DNA from 3 places in the Paenibacillus sp. GM1FR genome. Region 3 is predicted to be linked to each of the others. Evidence: predicted binding sites of a transcription regulator. Region 3 holds the regulator's gene; each other region holds the start of a gene.
What was found. The regulator Rex, encoded in region 3, represses fermentation and respiration genes when NADH is low (regulators of the CRP and FNR family bind a similar motif). The targets are predictions, from matches to a motif close to TTGTGAAATATTTCACAA.
Positions count from the first base shown of each region.

Region 1 (5,138 bases), on a different contig from region 3:
ACAATAAGATAGCCGTACAAGAACAGCCAGAGTACCGAAATACCAATTAATTCATAACTCATCAGGCCTGATCCCCTTTCTTGGCTGATTGATCATGCTTCTCCTTCAACCATTTCTCCATCTCGAGTTCAGCAGGATTGTTATTGAACAACCGTCTCAGTACGACGACACACATAACGCCTAGCAGGATGTAGAGAAGCAAGAAGACGAAAAATAAAATTCTCACACTTGGTGAAGAAGTAGCGGCCTCTTCTACCCGCATATAACCTCGGATGATCCATGGTTGCCGCCCGATCTCTGCATAGAACCAACCCATCTCAACGGCCAGAAAAGCAAGCGGTGCACTCAGTGCAACCATACGAAGCATCCACTTGTTAAACTGATTACGTTTCTTCCAGAATACAAACAGGAAGTACAGACTTGATATAGCAAGCAGAGCGAATCCAATACCAGCCATTAGATCAAACAAATAATGCACAAGTAAGGGCGGGTGTTCATCTGGTGGAAATTCGTTCAGCCCGGTTACCTCGGCGTTAAAGTCTCCAAAGGCAAGGAAACTGAGCAGTTTCGGCAAATGAAGAGCGCCTATAATTTCATGTTCTGCATTCAGCCATCCCAAAAAAATCAAATCCGCGCCGCTTTCCGTCTCGAAATGCCACTCGGCAGCTGCGAGCTTCTCCGGCTGATGCTCAGCCAAAAACTTGGCAGACACATCTCCAGCTAAAGAATTTAACAAACTGAATACCAGCACAACGGCCATCATGAGATTCAAGCCTTTTTTGTGGTAGGCCGACACTCCTTTTCTCAGCATCGCAAAGGCTGCTATTCCTGCTAACAGAGCAGCTCCTGTCAGATAAGCCGAGCTTAATACATGGAACACTTTGGAGAACGTCGCTGTATTCAGCATCGCTTGCACGGGGTTCACTGCCATGAATTGACCTGCTTCCATGACAAAACCTTCAGGCTGGTTCATGAATCCGTTCACTGTTGTAATAAAAACAGCAGACATGCCTGCCCCGGCGACAATCGGAATAGTCAGCAACCAGTGGATATACGGATTTTTGAACCGATCCCACGTGTACAGATAAATGCCCAGGAATATTGCTTCAAAAAAGAATGCAAATACTTCCATAAATAGTGGCAGTGCAATGACATTCCCGGCCAGCTTCATAAAATTCGGCCATACCAGGGCCAACTGCAGTGATATCGCTGTACCTGTCACAACACCAACAGCCACAGAAATGACAAACCCTCTGGACCACCTCTTTGCCATAAGTATGTAATGGTGATCCTTCTTCCGAATGCCGATGAACTCTGCAATAGCAATCATCAAAGGTACGCCGACACCAAGCGTTGCAAAAATCACGTGGAACCCGAGCGTCAAACCAGTCACTAGCCTGCTCCATAAAACCGTATCAATAGCCATTCTTTGTGTTGCCTCCTTTCAAACTCTGTTCAATTTAGAAACATTCAATATCAGATTTGGCCAAGCTCAATGCAGAGTTGCGAAAAATTTCACAAAGTTAGGTATGACGATATCTTGCCACACCTATAATGCGTTTACTCCTGTAGGCCCCCGATAATAACAAGCATTGGATGCCTATTAAAATCTGATATTAATGCACTTAAAGTACTAACCAAGCCTATTAATCAAAATTATTATATCTTTATTTTTACCTAATTCAATCAAAGACACGTGTTCTACCCTAAACGTTCAAGAAAGGATCAACTCTTTCTGACAACTTGGTGAAAATCAAAAAATACACCCAATGGAGCTATTGATTCATTGGGTGTAAACGTGTTATTGCACAGAAGATTCTCTATTTTACTTTCTCCGGACTCACCGCACCTGCCTCGCGACGTACGCTCATGATGATCAGTGATGCAGCTAATACCGTAAGGATGATTCCAAGCTTCTGAAATCCTGTCACATTGAATGTATCCCCCATAACAATTCCAATCAATAACGACGATAAAATGGTCCCCAGGTAGCGTGATGTATTAAAAATACCCGATGCCACTCCGATCATTTCTTTCGGTGTGCTTTTAAACAGTGCTGCTTGCATGCCGACCGCGTTTAAGCCATTACTTATTCCAAATAAAGCTAAAGCAACAATGATTATGAAGATTGGAGAAGTTTCATTCATAACAACGATCAATATAGATCCAAATGTCATTAAAGAAGCGGATACGATCAGAGCTGGCCGTGATCCTGATCTGTCAATCCAGCGTCCTGCGATCGGAGCAATAATGACTGAACATAACCCCAAAGCTAGCATGCTCATTCCTGTATGAACTTCGTTGAGATGACGTACCTGCTTCAAATACGTAGGAACTCCAAAAAAAAGTGCGTAAAACAGGATGTTCACCAGCATGTATTGCACATTCACCCAAGTCATCTCCGGATATGAGGCAAACGTTCGCAGAGGGATAAAAGGCGTGGCTGCTTTTAATTCATGTCGGAAGAACATGACGAGTGCGATTAACCCGATCCCCCCTGTCAGCAGATGCCATGTTGAAATATCTCCTCTGGAATTTACTGAAAGTAAACCGATGAGCAGAGTCACCAAAGCTACCGTAAACATCAGGATACCTGGTGCGTCAATTAACGCAAGCCATTGCCGAATGGACATGTGACCAGAGATAGACGGAGATTGCTCGTCCTTCGGGATTGTTTTCCAGGCGAACCAAAAACTCGCCAAGACAAACGGAATATTAACGAAGAATATGCTGTGCCAGTCCCACCAATGAATCAATACTCCACCAATAAAAGGTCCAATTGCAGCCGCTCCAGAAAGGAATATAGCCAAGGTGGACAAGGCGGAGGCTTGTTTTTCAGTCACGTTCATTCTGACAATCGCCATTCCGACGGCCACCATCATGCTTGTGCCAATTGATTGAACAATCCGGAATACGATGAGCCACGAAAAACTGGGAGACCACGGAGCTAACATGGACGATACAAAAACAATAACAAGACCCATGAGGAAGATCTTCCTGCGGCCAAACAAATCACTACACTTGCCCATGACGGGTTGAGCGACTGCACTGGCAATGTAAAATGATAAAATAATCCACGAAACGGCTGTAAAATTAAGTTGATACACTTGTTGTAGCCTGGAGATTGCCACCGAAATCATGGAGGAATTCAACGGATTCAACATAATTCCGAGTCCAACAGCTAACATCAATCCTTTATTTCGAACGTTCATTGGTGCACCTCTCTCTCTTCTGCTGTTATCTTACTTGAACGTATTCATTTATTCCAACGCATTATATGTTATGATTTGATGAACTAGAAGGAATGAAGGGATGGTGCAAATGGAGCTTCTTCAACTAAAATATTTCCTGACGGTGGCCCGATGCGAACATGTTACGGAAGCTGCGGGAAAGCTGCATGTCACGCAATCCTCCCTGAGCAAAACGATACAACGATTAGAGGACGACCTTGGAGTCCCTTTATTTGATCGAATCGGGAGAAAGCTGCGACTAAACGACTTTGGAAGAACATTTCTTCAGCGAACTGAAAAAGCCTTATTTGAATTGGAACAAGGAAAGCGGGAAATCGCTGACCTCTCCAACCCGGATCAGGGTACACTGCAATTGGCGGTGACTACGGCGAGCACATTGCCAGGTATACTGCGGGAATTCCGGAAAAACAAGCCGGATATTCAGTTCCATGTGCAAATGGTCTCGTTAGAAAACATGTCCAGACTTCTGCATCGGGGCGAGGTGGACTTTTGTCTCTCCTCCCCTCCGATTGAAGGTGACGATATCAAATGTCAGATACTATATGACGATCCGATTGTAGTCGCTGTTCCTATGGGTCATCGATATGCAGACCGAAGCAGCATTCAATTAACAGAGCTTAAGGACGAGTGGTTTGTTGGGGTGAAGCAAGGGTATGGGGTTCGTGATATGGTAGATTCCGTATGTCAATCCGCTGGTTTCCTACCGAAGTATGTATATGAAGGTGATGAGCCTGCAAGATTAACCGCCCTTGTGGAGGCGGAGATCGGTCTCGCGTTTATACCTAGCACAGCCAGAAACCCGCATGAGCGCATTAGATATCTTCAGGTAGAGGAACACCAGCTCGTTCGGGAAATCGCTCTACTTTCGCATAAAAACAGGTATATTTCCAAAGCCGCTTTAGAGTTTCGCAGCGTGGTTATGGACTATTTCAGTGCTATGCCATGAGCATAAATTCAATCCAAAGGAGATGTCATTTTGATATTAAAACCAGAAAAATTTGATCATACTTCAGAGACAGAACGGCTAGTCATCCGACCATTACAGAAAGACGACTATGAAAATTGGTTATATGAGTTTGAAAACCGCCATCCCTCCCAACACCGCCATGATAAAGGGAAAATGGATATGAGTGAATGTACACTGGATTGGTTTCATGATCTGGTAGATCGACACCAGGAGTTAGCGCGTACAGATGCGGTTTATGTTTTTGGAGTATTTAGAAAGCAAGATGGTACACATCTGGGTATGATTGATATTGCTACCTTGGCAAGGGATCATTTTCAATGGGGAAGTTTCGGATACACGATCCATAATCAGTATTGGCGAAAAGGTTATGGGAAAGAAGCAGTGAACGGAGCTCTTCATATTGCATTCGAACATCTGAAATTTCACCGCATAGAAGCTCATATTAATGTGGATAACACCCCTTCCATGAAACTGGCAAAGAGTGTTGGTATGGAATTTGAATGTCTACGTAAAGGGTTTATACACGAAAATAATGAATGGACCGATCACTTGGTGTATTACAAAAATTATAATTAAACGGTTCATACAACTCATTCTAAAACAAGGGAACTCCATATCAAGAAGTTCCCTGTTTTCTATGTTTGTTGAATATTCTTCTTTTTGCGATGAAGGGTTACTACTCCCAAACTAACTGCCGAAATCCATAATAGAATCATTGCATTACTTGAGACTAATGATTGCACTGTATCTAGTTGTAATAATTGCGTAATTAACCTTCCTTCATACGGTGAAAGTGTGGCTCCCAAGTTATACGCGATCAGAACAATGGTCGTACCCAGCTTTGCCATTTTGGCTATTTGTTGTGCAAAAGTATGCAATAAATAGGGCATTACACAGCGGAATGAAAACCCGATGATCAT
Region 1 covers NZ_MKZL01000001.1:198,348-203,485, reverse strand. Annotated here, with positions in the region: gene PAEAM_RS00875 (cytochrome d ubiquinol oxidase subunit II) at 1-62, opposite strand, end outside; gene PAEAM_RS00870 (cytochrome ubiquinol oxidase subunit I) at 62-1,426, opposite strand; gene PAEAM_RS00865 (MFS transporter) at 1,821-3,212, opposite strand; gene PAEAM_RS00860 (LysR family transcriptional regulator) at 3,322-4,197, shown strand; gene PAEAM_RS00855 (GNAT family N-acetyltransferase) at 4,228-4,794, shown strand; gene PAEAM_RS00850 (MFS transporter) at 4,854-5,138, opposite strand, start outside.
Region 1: a site for Rex is predicted at 1,504-1,521, ahead of PAEAM_RS00870 (cytochrome ubiquinol oxidase subunit I). Genes of this name have one in related genera too.

Region 2 (5,138 bases), on a different contig from region 3:
TACAATGGTCATTACTTTCAATGAATAAGCGCCGGATGCGGCGTTGTATACAGTCAGGTCATATGCCGCCCCAAAGGAACTCACCATCACTCTTGGGAAAAGTCCGATAAAGACCGAGGCAATGGCAATGGCAATCACTGCCCCAGTCATACCAAAAGCCCAGCCTTCACGCTTCTGACGAACAAAGTATGCCGCAAGTGCAAGCGAAACTGCGCCAAGTACAACCATGATCCAAAGAGCCCAGCCTCGTACGGCGAACACATCCGTCATGAAATACGTCATTAACGCGTAAACAGCGAGTAGTGCAGCCAGCGGCAGCATCAATTTTTGCGCTGTCTTCAAGGCACGCTCTCTAAGATCACCTACTGTTCGTAGTGATGCAAACAGCAATCCATGAACCAGACACAACAGGGTTACACTCAAGCCACCAATCACGGTGTACGGATTAACAATATCGAGGAATCCTGCACGCAACTGCATCTCCCCATCAATGGGCAGACCTTTCATCAATGTGGCAAAGACCACGCCGAACAGGAAAGGCAACAGCGCGCTGGAGACAACAATGATGATGTCCCATGTTTTGCGCCAGCGCTGCTGTTTTATTTTACTGCGGAATTCGAAAGCAACTCCGCGGCCAATCAAGGCGAGTAACACCACCACAAGTGGCAGGTAAAAACCACTGAACAACGTGGCATACCAGTGCGGGAAGGCAGCAAACATCGCGCCCCCTGCCGTAATCAGCCATACTTCATTACCATCCCAGAACGGACCGATTGAGTTAATCAGGGTCCGGCGTTCACGATCTGTTTTGGCAATAATGCCTGTAGACATCCCCACACCAAAATCAAAACCTTCCAAAAAGAAGAAACCAACAAACAATACGGCAATCAGCAAAAACCACAACTCACTTAGTGACAACGGAATAACCTCCATCCACGCCGAACGGATCGGCCGATTCATCGTGATCTTCTGGCTTCTCGACCGCAAACGGTCCTGCTTTGATCTCACGTACGAACAGGTATACCATCACGATTCCGAGAACCGTATACGCAGCGGTAAAAGCGATGGTCGAGAACAGGATCATTCCTGCGGATACGTTCGGCGAGACCCCGGCTTCGGTTGTCATATAGCCAAATACCGTCCATGGCTGTCTTCCTACTTCGGTCATAATCCAACCTGACGTATTGGCGATAAACGGCAGGGAGATGGCGAACACCATCAGACGCATAAACCACTTTCCAGCGACCTCCAGCTTCTTACGCATGGCTAGGAACGTACCGTATAGCGCCAATGCAATCATTAAACCACCCGCTGCGATCATAATGCGGAAACTCCAGAATGTTGTCCGTACCGGCGGGATGTAGTCCCCCGGTCCATACGTCTGTTCATACTCAGCTTGAAGTTCCTTCATACCTTTGACACTACCGGAGAACTTGCTGTAGGACAGATAACTGAGCAATCCGGGGATTTTGATCTCACCCGTACTCTCCTGTTTATCCGGGTCAATAAAGGCGACCACCGTCCATGGTGCCGGATCTTCTGTCGTTGTCCATGTGCCCTCACTGGCTGCCATCTTCATCGGCTGTGTCTCCACCAGATATTGCGCCTGGAAGTGACCCGAGAATGCGACGCCGAATGAAGAAACAAGAGCGATAATGATCGCGATATTAAACGATTTGCGGAAGATCTCCACATCCTGCTTTTTCATCAATTTGTAGGCACTGATCCCGGTTACGACGAAGGCCCCTGTCATCAATGCCCCAAAGATTGTATGTGGGAACTCGACGAGAAGCTGACCATTTGTGATGAGTGCAAAGAAATCATTCATCTCAGCTCGGCCGTTGTTAATCTCAAACCCAACAGGATGTTGCATAAATGAATTGGCTGCCAGAATCCACAGCGCGGACAGGAATGTGCCAACAAACACCAGCCAGATGCAGGCCAGATGCACTTTTTTGGACAAACGATCCCAGCCAAATATCCACAATCCAATAAATGTAGACTCCATAAAAAACGCCAGTAGCGCTTCAATAGCCAGTGGCGCACCGAATACGTCCCCGACAAATCGGGAGTACTCGGACCAGTTCATGCCGAACTGGAACTCTTGCAAAATACCTGTGACAACCCCGACGGCAAAGTTAATCAGGAACAGCTTGCCCCAGAACTTCGCCATCGTTTTGTAGATCTCCTTACCCTTAACAACGTACAACGTCTCCATAATCGCAACCAACAGTACAAGACCGATGGATAGCGGGACAAAAAAGAAATGGAAAATCGTTGTAAGTGCATATTGGATACGCGATAACATAATCGGATCCATACCGTTACCCCTTCTTTCTGTTCACTTCGCAGTATGCGTATCTGGCATTGAAGCTGCACCTTCGCTGTCTGTCCGCCAAATACGTTGATGAACGTATTGTGCCAGATTACCTATTTTATACATGTGAGAATTATCACAATCTTCGTCTCTAGAGCAAAAAAAAGTGATCCTGGTCACACAAAAGATAAAATTCAGCCTATTATCACAGCTTGCCAGCTTCATCTATTCATGGAAGATACTCATGTTTGGGACGGAATGCCCATATGTTAGTCTCAGGCATATCATGCGAAGTACCGTGAGGGCTTTACATATGAAGTGAAAGCATGAAGCACATGCAGAGCGAAGACGCTCCATATTACAGTCAAGGTGAGGTGAACTATTCATGGAAAAACCTGCACCACTACCAGGTGAAGACGCCGAAGCCAGCCTGGATAAGCCCAGTACAACACAGCCCACTGTCCGGTATGTTCTCTTCCCTCGCAAAGGAGGCTGGTCATCCTTTCCCTATCCCGATATTGCTGCACTGCTGTCGATCGAGGGAGAGGTCTACTATGTCAGCAGCCTGACGCAAACAGAAGATGTACCTCCGGTCATTACTGTCATCTCCCTCCCTGAAGCCGAACAGCTATTGCTGGAACCTCGCACCGTAGCCGTAGTCGCCCATCCCTACTGGCTAATGGCTACAGCTTCGCTGGAGCCTGAGCTATGTATTGCCCTGCTCCCTGAGCCTGCTGGAAACGAAGCAGAATCTCCGCTATGGGAGAGCAGTATTTCCAAACTCGTCGGCATCGCCGATCTGGTCGGCACATCCTCCGAGACACGTTATATGAAGCTGTTATTCCAAGGCGTACGTGCCATCTGGCTGGGCGGAGAAGACCCTGCACCTGCGGGTACGATGCAAAGGGATGATCTCGAAGTCCCTCTCCGGGACTACGAACTGCTCTTCTTGCATGCGCTGCGGCAGATCCTGTCAGGTACTCCAGATAGCGTCACCCTGCTTCAATGCAGTGTACGTGCCGACTTCTACCGTCAGCTCCGTGCCAAAGCAGGTGCACATGAGACGATATCCTTTTTGCTGGCAGCCTATGAGTACTTGCTTGAAGATCCGCGGGCCGTCCATTCGTTGCAAGAGGCCTTCACCCATGCGGTCATGAATGGTCGCAGTGATTGTGTGGTCTCCCATTATCGATTCCTGTCTGCCATCCATGCCCGGGCTGGACAGTTGGAGGACGCCCTGCGGGTGTATGGAATTAGTGCAGCAGATGAACAAGAACGGCATCATTATGAACAGTTATGTCGCTGGTTTGAGGCAGGAGAAGATCAACTTGTACGAGCGGAACTACTCCGTATGAACGATGATTACGGAAACGCCCTGCGTATCCTGGACGAACTTGGCGGAGAAACGGCGAGACATTGGAAATTCCGCATTTACCAGGAGACTGGACGTGTGGAAGAAGCACTGGCTCTGGTGCATGCAGTCGATATTCAGGATGATGCCAGTCGCCGGGATTATCAGCAATTATCCGGCAGTGCGCTGGCACTGCGAGGGGAACGACACGGGGCAGTCCGACATTTCCTTGAGACAGCACTGGAGGATGAAGATGCGCTGGCCCGGATTGTGGAGCTGGAGCTGTTGGATCATGCTGTACAGCAATTGCTTGGGGAGGTGCCATGATGCTGGACCCAAAGAAGCGTAGACAACAGTTGAATGGACCAATGGTGCACAGGGATATCCGAACTGAAACCACTTACACGCCAACCGAAACAGTCGATCGAACACATACAGACGCATTGGAAAATGGAGATCACACCCCGGATCATGCACAACCAACGCAGGACATCCGAAGCCAAGTGCATCACTGGAATGATTCACAAGGTCAGGCAGAACAGAATGCTGCTGTAACACAAGAGGAAACAAGTGTATTCAAAGAGCCTTTCTCCATTCATCGGGTTCGCAAAAGCAAAGGCAACAAGCTGACCGCCATGCTCCAGGTTCGCAATGAACGCGGCCGATACCTTGAAGAAGTATTGCATGATCTGAGTGAATTCGTGGATGAGATCGTCATTGTGGACGATGCCAGCACAGACGGAACACCGGACATATGCAAAGCCTATCCAAAGGTGGTCCGTCTGGAGGTATTGGAGAAACCACTGTTCGCCGAGGAATGGCGACTTCGCAACACCTTGTGGCAAGCGGCTGCGGGAACATGTCCCGACTGGTTGCTCTCAGTTGATGCGGATGAGCTGTACAGCTCAGAGGCCAAGAAAGCCATACGCACTCTGATTAATCAGGAGTATGCGGACTGGTTTGCATTCCGATTCTACGATATGTGGGGTGGCCGGACCCACTACCGGGAAGATGATCTCTGGTCTCTGCACAAACGGCATACCGCTTCACTTGTACGATATATGCCTGGATATCCTTATTTTTATCCACAACAGAATCATCATGTTCCCCGCCTCCCCTTGTCCTGCACGGTATTGCCTGGGGTCAGCACGGAATTGAAGGTTCAGCATCTCGGATGGGCAGGCAGTCTCGAGGACCGGGTTCGTAAATATTTGCGTTACAAGCGCATTGATCCTGGCGGTGAGTGGGGCAATCTTGCACATTACGAGTCTATTCTCGATCCGGAACCTCGGCTGATTCCCTGGAAGGAGGGACCGTGAGATGGGCGTGGTGAGTATTCTGACGCATAGTTTCACCGACGGGTACAACCGGGAATTCGGTCGTGTATTTGGTGGTGGACTGGAACGTTATATTCTGGATCTGTGCAGTGTCATCCGAGGACTCGGGCATATTCCCGAGGTTCATCAGCTC
Region 2 covers NZ_MKZL01000022.1:136,324-141,461, reverse strand. Annotated here, with positions in the region: gene cydB (cytochrome d ubiquinol oxidase subunit II) at 1-960, opposite strand, end outside; gene PAEAM_RS16290 (cytochrome ubiquinol oxidase subunit I) at 905-2,320, opposite strand; gene PAEAM_RS16285 (tetratricopeptide repeat protein) at 2,703-3,995, shown strand; gene PAEAM_RS16280 (glycosyltransferase) at 3,992-4,987, shown strand; gene PAEAM_RS32355 (glycosyltransferase family 4 protein) at 4,989-5,138, shown strand, end outside.
Region 2: a site for Rex is predicted at 2,442-2,459, ahead of PAEAM_RS16290 (cytochrome ubiquinol oxidase subunit I). Genes of this name have one in related genera too.

Region 3 (5,138 bases):
ATGTGGCGGACGCTCCTTCACTCGAAGAGATGATGATGGAGATGGTTCCGCTGCTTAATGATGTGGTGCTTGTTGGACACAACGTCGCTTTTGATTTTCACTTTTTGCAGAATGCTCTTGACCGTTGCGGTTATTTGCCGTTCACTGGCCGCATTCTGGACACGATTGATTTTCTGAAGATCACATTCCCATCACTTGGTTCTTATCAACTCGGTTATGTGTCTTCCGAATTTGGATTTCAACATGATCGCCCTCACCAGGCAGACAGTGATGCACTGGCGACAGCCTATGTGCTACTCAAGTGTCTGGATGAGTTAAAGGAATTACCGCTCATAACGATTCAGCGCCTCAGTGACCTGTTTGCACCAGAAGACAGTGACTTGGGTTGGTTTTTGGACGGAATGCGCAGTGAGAAGGAAGCAGAGCCGATTCAGGACCTGGACGGACATACCTATTATCGTCAGCTTGCTCTTAATGTAAGTGATTGGACCGATATTGGTGCACCACGCGATGAGCGGGAGGCTAACCCCCTCGATGGTGTAAGCTTCGAACAGTTTATGGACCAGGTTCGGGAGAATCTGAAGGATACACTGGATCATTACGAAGAGCGTGAAGCGCAGACTCAGATGTTCAGCAGTGTAAGGCAAGCCTTGGATGAAGAGAAACATCTCTTGATCGAAGCTGGAACGGGTACCGGTAAATCTCTAGGGTATCTGTTGCCTGCTATTTACGAAAGTGTGAAGCAAGAACAGAAAGTTATGGTTAGCACGCATACGATCAATCTGCAGGAGCAATTGAGAGAGCGGGACATTCCGATGCTGACTCAAGTGGTTCCTTTCCCGTTTAAGGCTGCTGTATTCAAAGGACGTGGACATTACCTGTGCCTGCGCAAATTTGAACACAAAATCAATAAACGTGAATTCGCCACACCGAAAGAGGATTATTTCACAGCTGCTCAGATGATCGTCTGGCTTACGCAGACCGAAACCGGAGATGATGAGGAACTTAACCTTAGCGGACGCGGAGGGGACTTCTGGGAGACCGTACAGAGTGAATCCGAATCATGTCTGGGAAGATCCTGTCCATGGTTCCGTAAATGCTTCTACCATCGTGCCAAACATGAAGCAGGGTTGTCTGATATCGTAATCACCAATCACTCCAAATTATTTACGGATGTGAAAGCCGCGCATCAGCTGCTGCCAGCCTATGAGAGTCTTGTGATCGATGAGGCACATCATCTGGAGGATGTCGCTGGTAAACATCTTGGAATGCATATGAAATATTTCACCTTGGTTCATACACTGACCCGCCTATTTAAAGACAGTCGTAATGGTCAGCTGCCTATGCTTCGTTCGCAGTTATCCGGGCATGAAAATTCGGTGCAATGGGGCTCCATGGTGGATCAGATGTTCCCGCTCGCTCTTGAAGTTAAGGAGCTGTGGGATCGTATGAGCGATGCCTTGTTTGGTCTGTTGCCTGAACGAAGTGATGCTTCACCGGGAGAGACGGGGCAATTTTCACTGCGTCTGAAAGCATCTCAAAAACCTGCAAAATGGCAGGAGTTGCAGGATCTGGAGAACCAGATCTATGTGACTCTGGGCGATTTGGTTCGCAAAGGGGACAAATTGCTGCTTGAAGTGAAAGAGGATCAGGATGATTATCAATCGGATAGTCTGATCACGGACATTACAGGATTACTGAAAGATCTGACCACATTGAAGGAGAATCTACGGTTCTTCATGCGAATGGATGACGCCAAAACGGTGTACTGGATGGAAGCCAGCGGCCAATTCCGCAGCAAATCTCTCCAGCTGTATGCCGTACCTGTAGATGTGAGTGCACAACTTAAGGATTTATTTTTTGACAAAAAGAAAAGTGTTGTGCTTACATCGGCTACGCTCTCGGTAGATAAGTCATTCCAGTTCATGATTGAGCAGCTTGGCTTACAGGAAGCCTCTGAGAATAATCGGCTGTTAACGTCGATGCTGCCATCACCTTTCAACTATCGCGATCAGGCACTTCTGGTGATTCCGCGTGATTTCCCGAGTGTGAAGGGAAGTGTGGGTGATGCGCACTTTGTTAATATGCTGGTGCAATCACTTGCAGAGACGGCAATTGCTACGCGTGGACGCATGATGGTTCTGTTTACTTCATACAAGATGTTGCGACAGGTCTATGATCCGCTGAAGGAGGCACTGTCTGGCAACGACATCTCGTTGCTTGGGCAAGGCGTTGACAGTGGAAGTCGTTCCAAATTGACTCGCAGGTTTCAAGATGCCAAAGCTACGGTACTTCTGGGCACAAGCAGCTTCTGGGAGGGTGTAGATATCCCGGGAGAGGCGCTAACCTGTCTCGCTATTGTGCGATTGCCTTTCCAGCCACCGAATCATCCGTTGGTGGAAGCCAAGAGTGAGTTGCTTCAGGAACAGAAGAAAAATCCGTTCATGAAACTGTCCGTGCCGCAAGCGGTCATTCGTTTCAAGCAGGGATTTGGCCGATTGGTGCGTACAGCAAAGGACAGAGGAATTGTCATTGTTTATGATACACGGGTGATTGAAGCGTATTATGGTAAATTCTTTTTATATTCATTACCTGGTCCCAAAATGGAGCATATGCTCACGGAGCAAATGGTTCCACGAATTACCGAGTGGTTGGAAGAACCTGCTAATGAACAAAAATAATGGTTGTTTTGTTCGTTATATCATTGCATGACACTATCGTTTGGCGTTAAACTTTATTAGATATTTCCGTATCCGATTAAAGCAGTTGCTCGTAAGAACTTATAACCTAAATTACAAGGAGCATTCTGTATAAAATGTCACGTTTATATTTGAGTTTTATACAGAATGCTCATCTTTTCATCTATTATTTTATCGTGGCCTTGGTAAGGGGGAGCAAGAATGAAATCGGATAAAATTTCGGAAGCGGTGGTACGACGTCTGCCTGTTTACTTGCGTTATTTGAACGAGTTGCATCAGCGTGAGGTGGCTACTGTTTCTTCTCAAGAGCTTGGACAAAGGCTGGATCTGAATCCGGCCCAAATTCGTAAAGACCTGGCTTACTTCGGTGATTTTGGTCGTAAAGGGATCGGGTATGATGTATCCTATTTGATCGAGAAAATTCGTCACATTCTCAAAATTGATCAGCAAATTAATGTAGCTCTGGTAGGCGCGGGTAATCTCGGACAGGCCTTGTCCAACTACAACGCATATCTGAAAGACAACATGAAGATTGTTGCTGTATTTGATGCATATGGACCGAAGATTGGTAGTCAAATCAACAGTTTGACGGTAAAACCAATGGATGAATTGACGGAAGCGGTTAAAATGGAAAACATTCGCATCGGAATTATCACGGTTCCGGATACGGAAGCCCAAAATGTAGCCGATCAGCTTATTGAATCCGGAATCGAAGCGATCCTTAATTTTGCACCAACCATTCTAAAAACACCGCCGCATATCCGCATTCACCATGCTGACTTTACAACGGATCTGCTTAGTTTGGCCTATTACTTGGAGACTGGAAAGGACGACGAGGAAGATGACAACAAATAGATGGGTAATTCACAACGGCAAATTTGCCGTTAATGAAGGCGGCACAACATGGAACGTTGTCCAAGGATACATGGTTGTTGAGAATGACAAGATTGTGCATATTGGTGAGACATTGCCGGATGAAGACAAAAATTGTACCAAAGTGGATGGAAAAGGACTGTTCTTCCTGCCGGGTCTGATCAATACGCATGGTCATGCAGCGATGTCGTTGCTCAGAGGGCACGGAGACGATCTTGCATTGCAAGTATGGTTGCAGGAAAAAATGTGGCCGATGGAAGCGAAAATGACTTCAGAAGACGTATATTGGGGAACTTCGCTATCGGTGCTTGAAATGTTGAAAGGCGGAACTACAGCTTTCCTGGACATGTACGATCACATGGATCAAGTTGCCAAAGTTGTGGAGCAATCCGGCGTTAGAGCAGCACTGGCACGTGGTGTAATCGGGCTGTGCTCGGAAGAAGAACAATTGCGGAAGCTGGAGGAGTCGGCTGCGTTTGCGCGTGAGTGGAATGGACAGGCAGATGGTCGCATTACAACCGTAATCTCGCCACATGCACCATATACATGCCCTCCTGACTACATAGAGAAGCTTGTGCAGGTCGCGAACGACCTAAACCTTCCCCTTCATACACATATGTCGGAAACGCTTCGTGAAGTCGAGCAGAACGTGGCTGATTATGGACTGCGTCCTGTGGCACATCTGGAGAAACTGGGCTTTTTCTCTCGTCCATCCCTGGTTGCACATGCGGTGCATCTGAATGACGAAGAGATTGAGATTCTGGCCCGTCATGATGTGGCTGTATCCCATAACCCGGGAAGTAACCTGAAACTCGCTTCCGGTGTTGCGCGGGTACCTGCGTTGCTGAAAGCAGGAGTTACCGTGTCACTCGGAACAGACGGACCGGCAAGCAACAACAATCTGGATATGTTCGAGGAAATGAGACTGGCTGCATTGATCCACAAAGGTGTATCTGGTGACCCGACGGCAGTGCCAGCAGGCGAAGCGTTACTACTCGGAACGTCATACGGTGCCAAATCTATCTTCTTGAACAATACCGGAGCACTCCAGGTCGGCATGAAGGCTGACTTTATTGCCTTGGACATTGAACAGGCACATTTCTATCCACATACAGACCTGATCTCACATACAATCTACTCGGCTTCTGCTAAAGATGTTGAGCACGTATGGGTGGATGGAAAACAAGTGGTGAAACATGGCGAATGTCTGACGCTGGATGAAGAACGCATTTTGCGTGAGTCTCAATTGGCATTTGATGGTCTGCTTGCTCGTTAATTGCAGGACAGCATCATAGGGAAAGGAAGTTCGGCTTTTGAAGAAAAAAAAGAAGTGGATATGGATTTCGCTGCTTGCACTGGTTCTGATTCTGTTTGGACTTCAGCGTTATTACGTCCATGTCACGCAGGACCAACGCAAGGAAGAAGCGCTCGCCATACAAGCAGCACAGGAGCAACTGGGCATTATATCCTATGATGAATTGCGCAAGTACATCTGGGGAGACAAAGAAGGCTCTGACAACATCTACTGGACCCTGATCGGCAAAAACAAGGATAACCAGGATGTTA
Region 3 covers NZ_MKZL01000011.1:673,800-678,937, forward strand. Annotated here, with positions in the region: gene dinG (ATP-dependent DNA helicase DinG) at 1-2,681, shown strand, start outside; gene PAEAM_RS08865 (redox-sensing transcriptional repressor Rex) at 2,901-3,554, shown strand; gene PAEAM_RS08870 (amidohydrolase) at 3,541-4,848, shown strand; gene PAEAM_RS08875 (DUF5590 domain-containing protein) at 4,886-5,138, shown strand, end outside.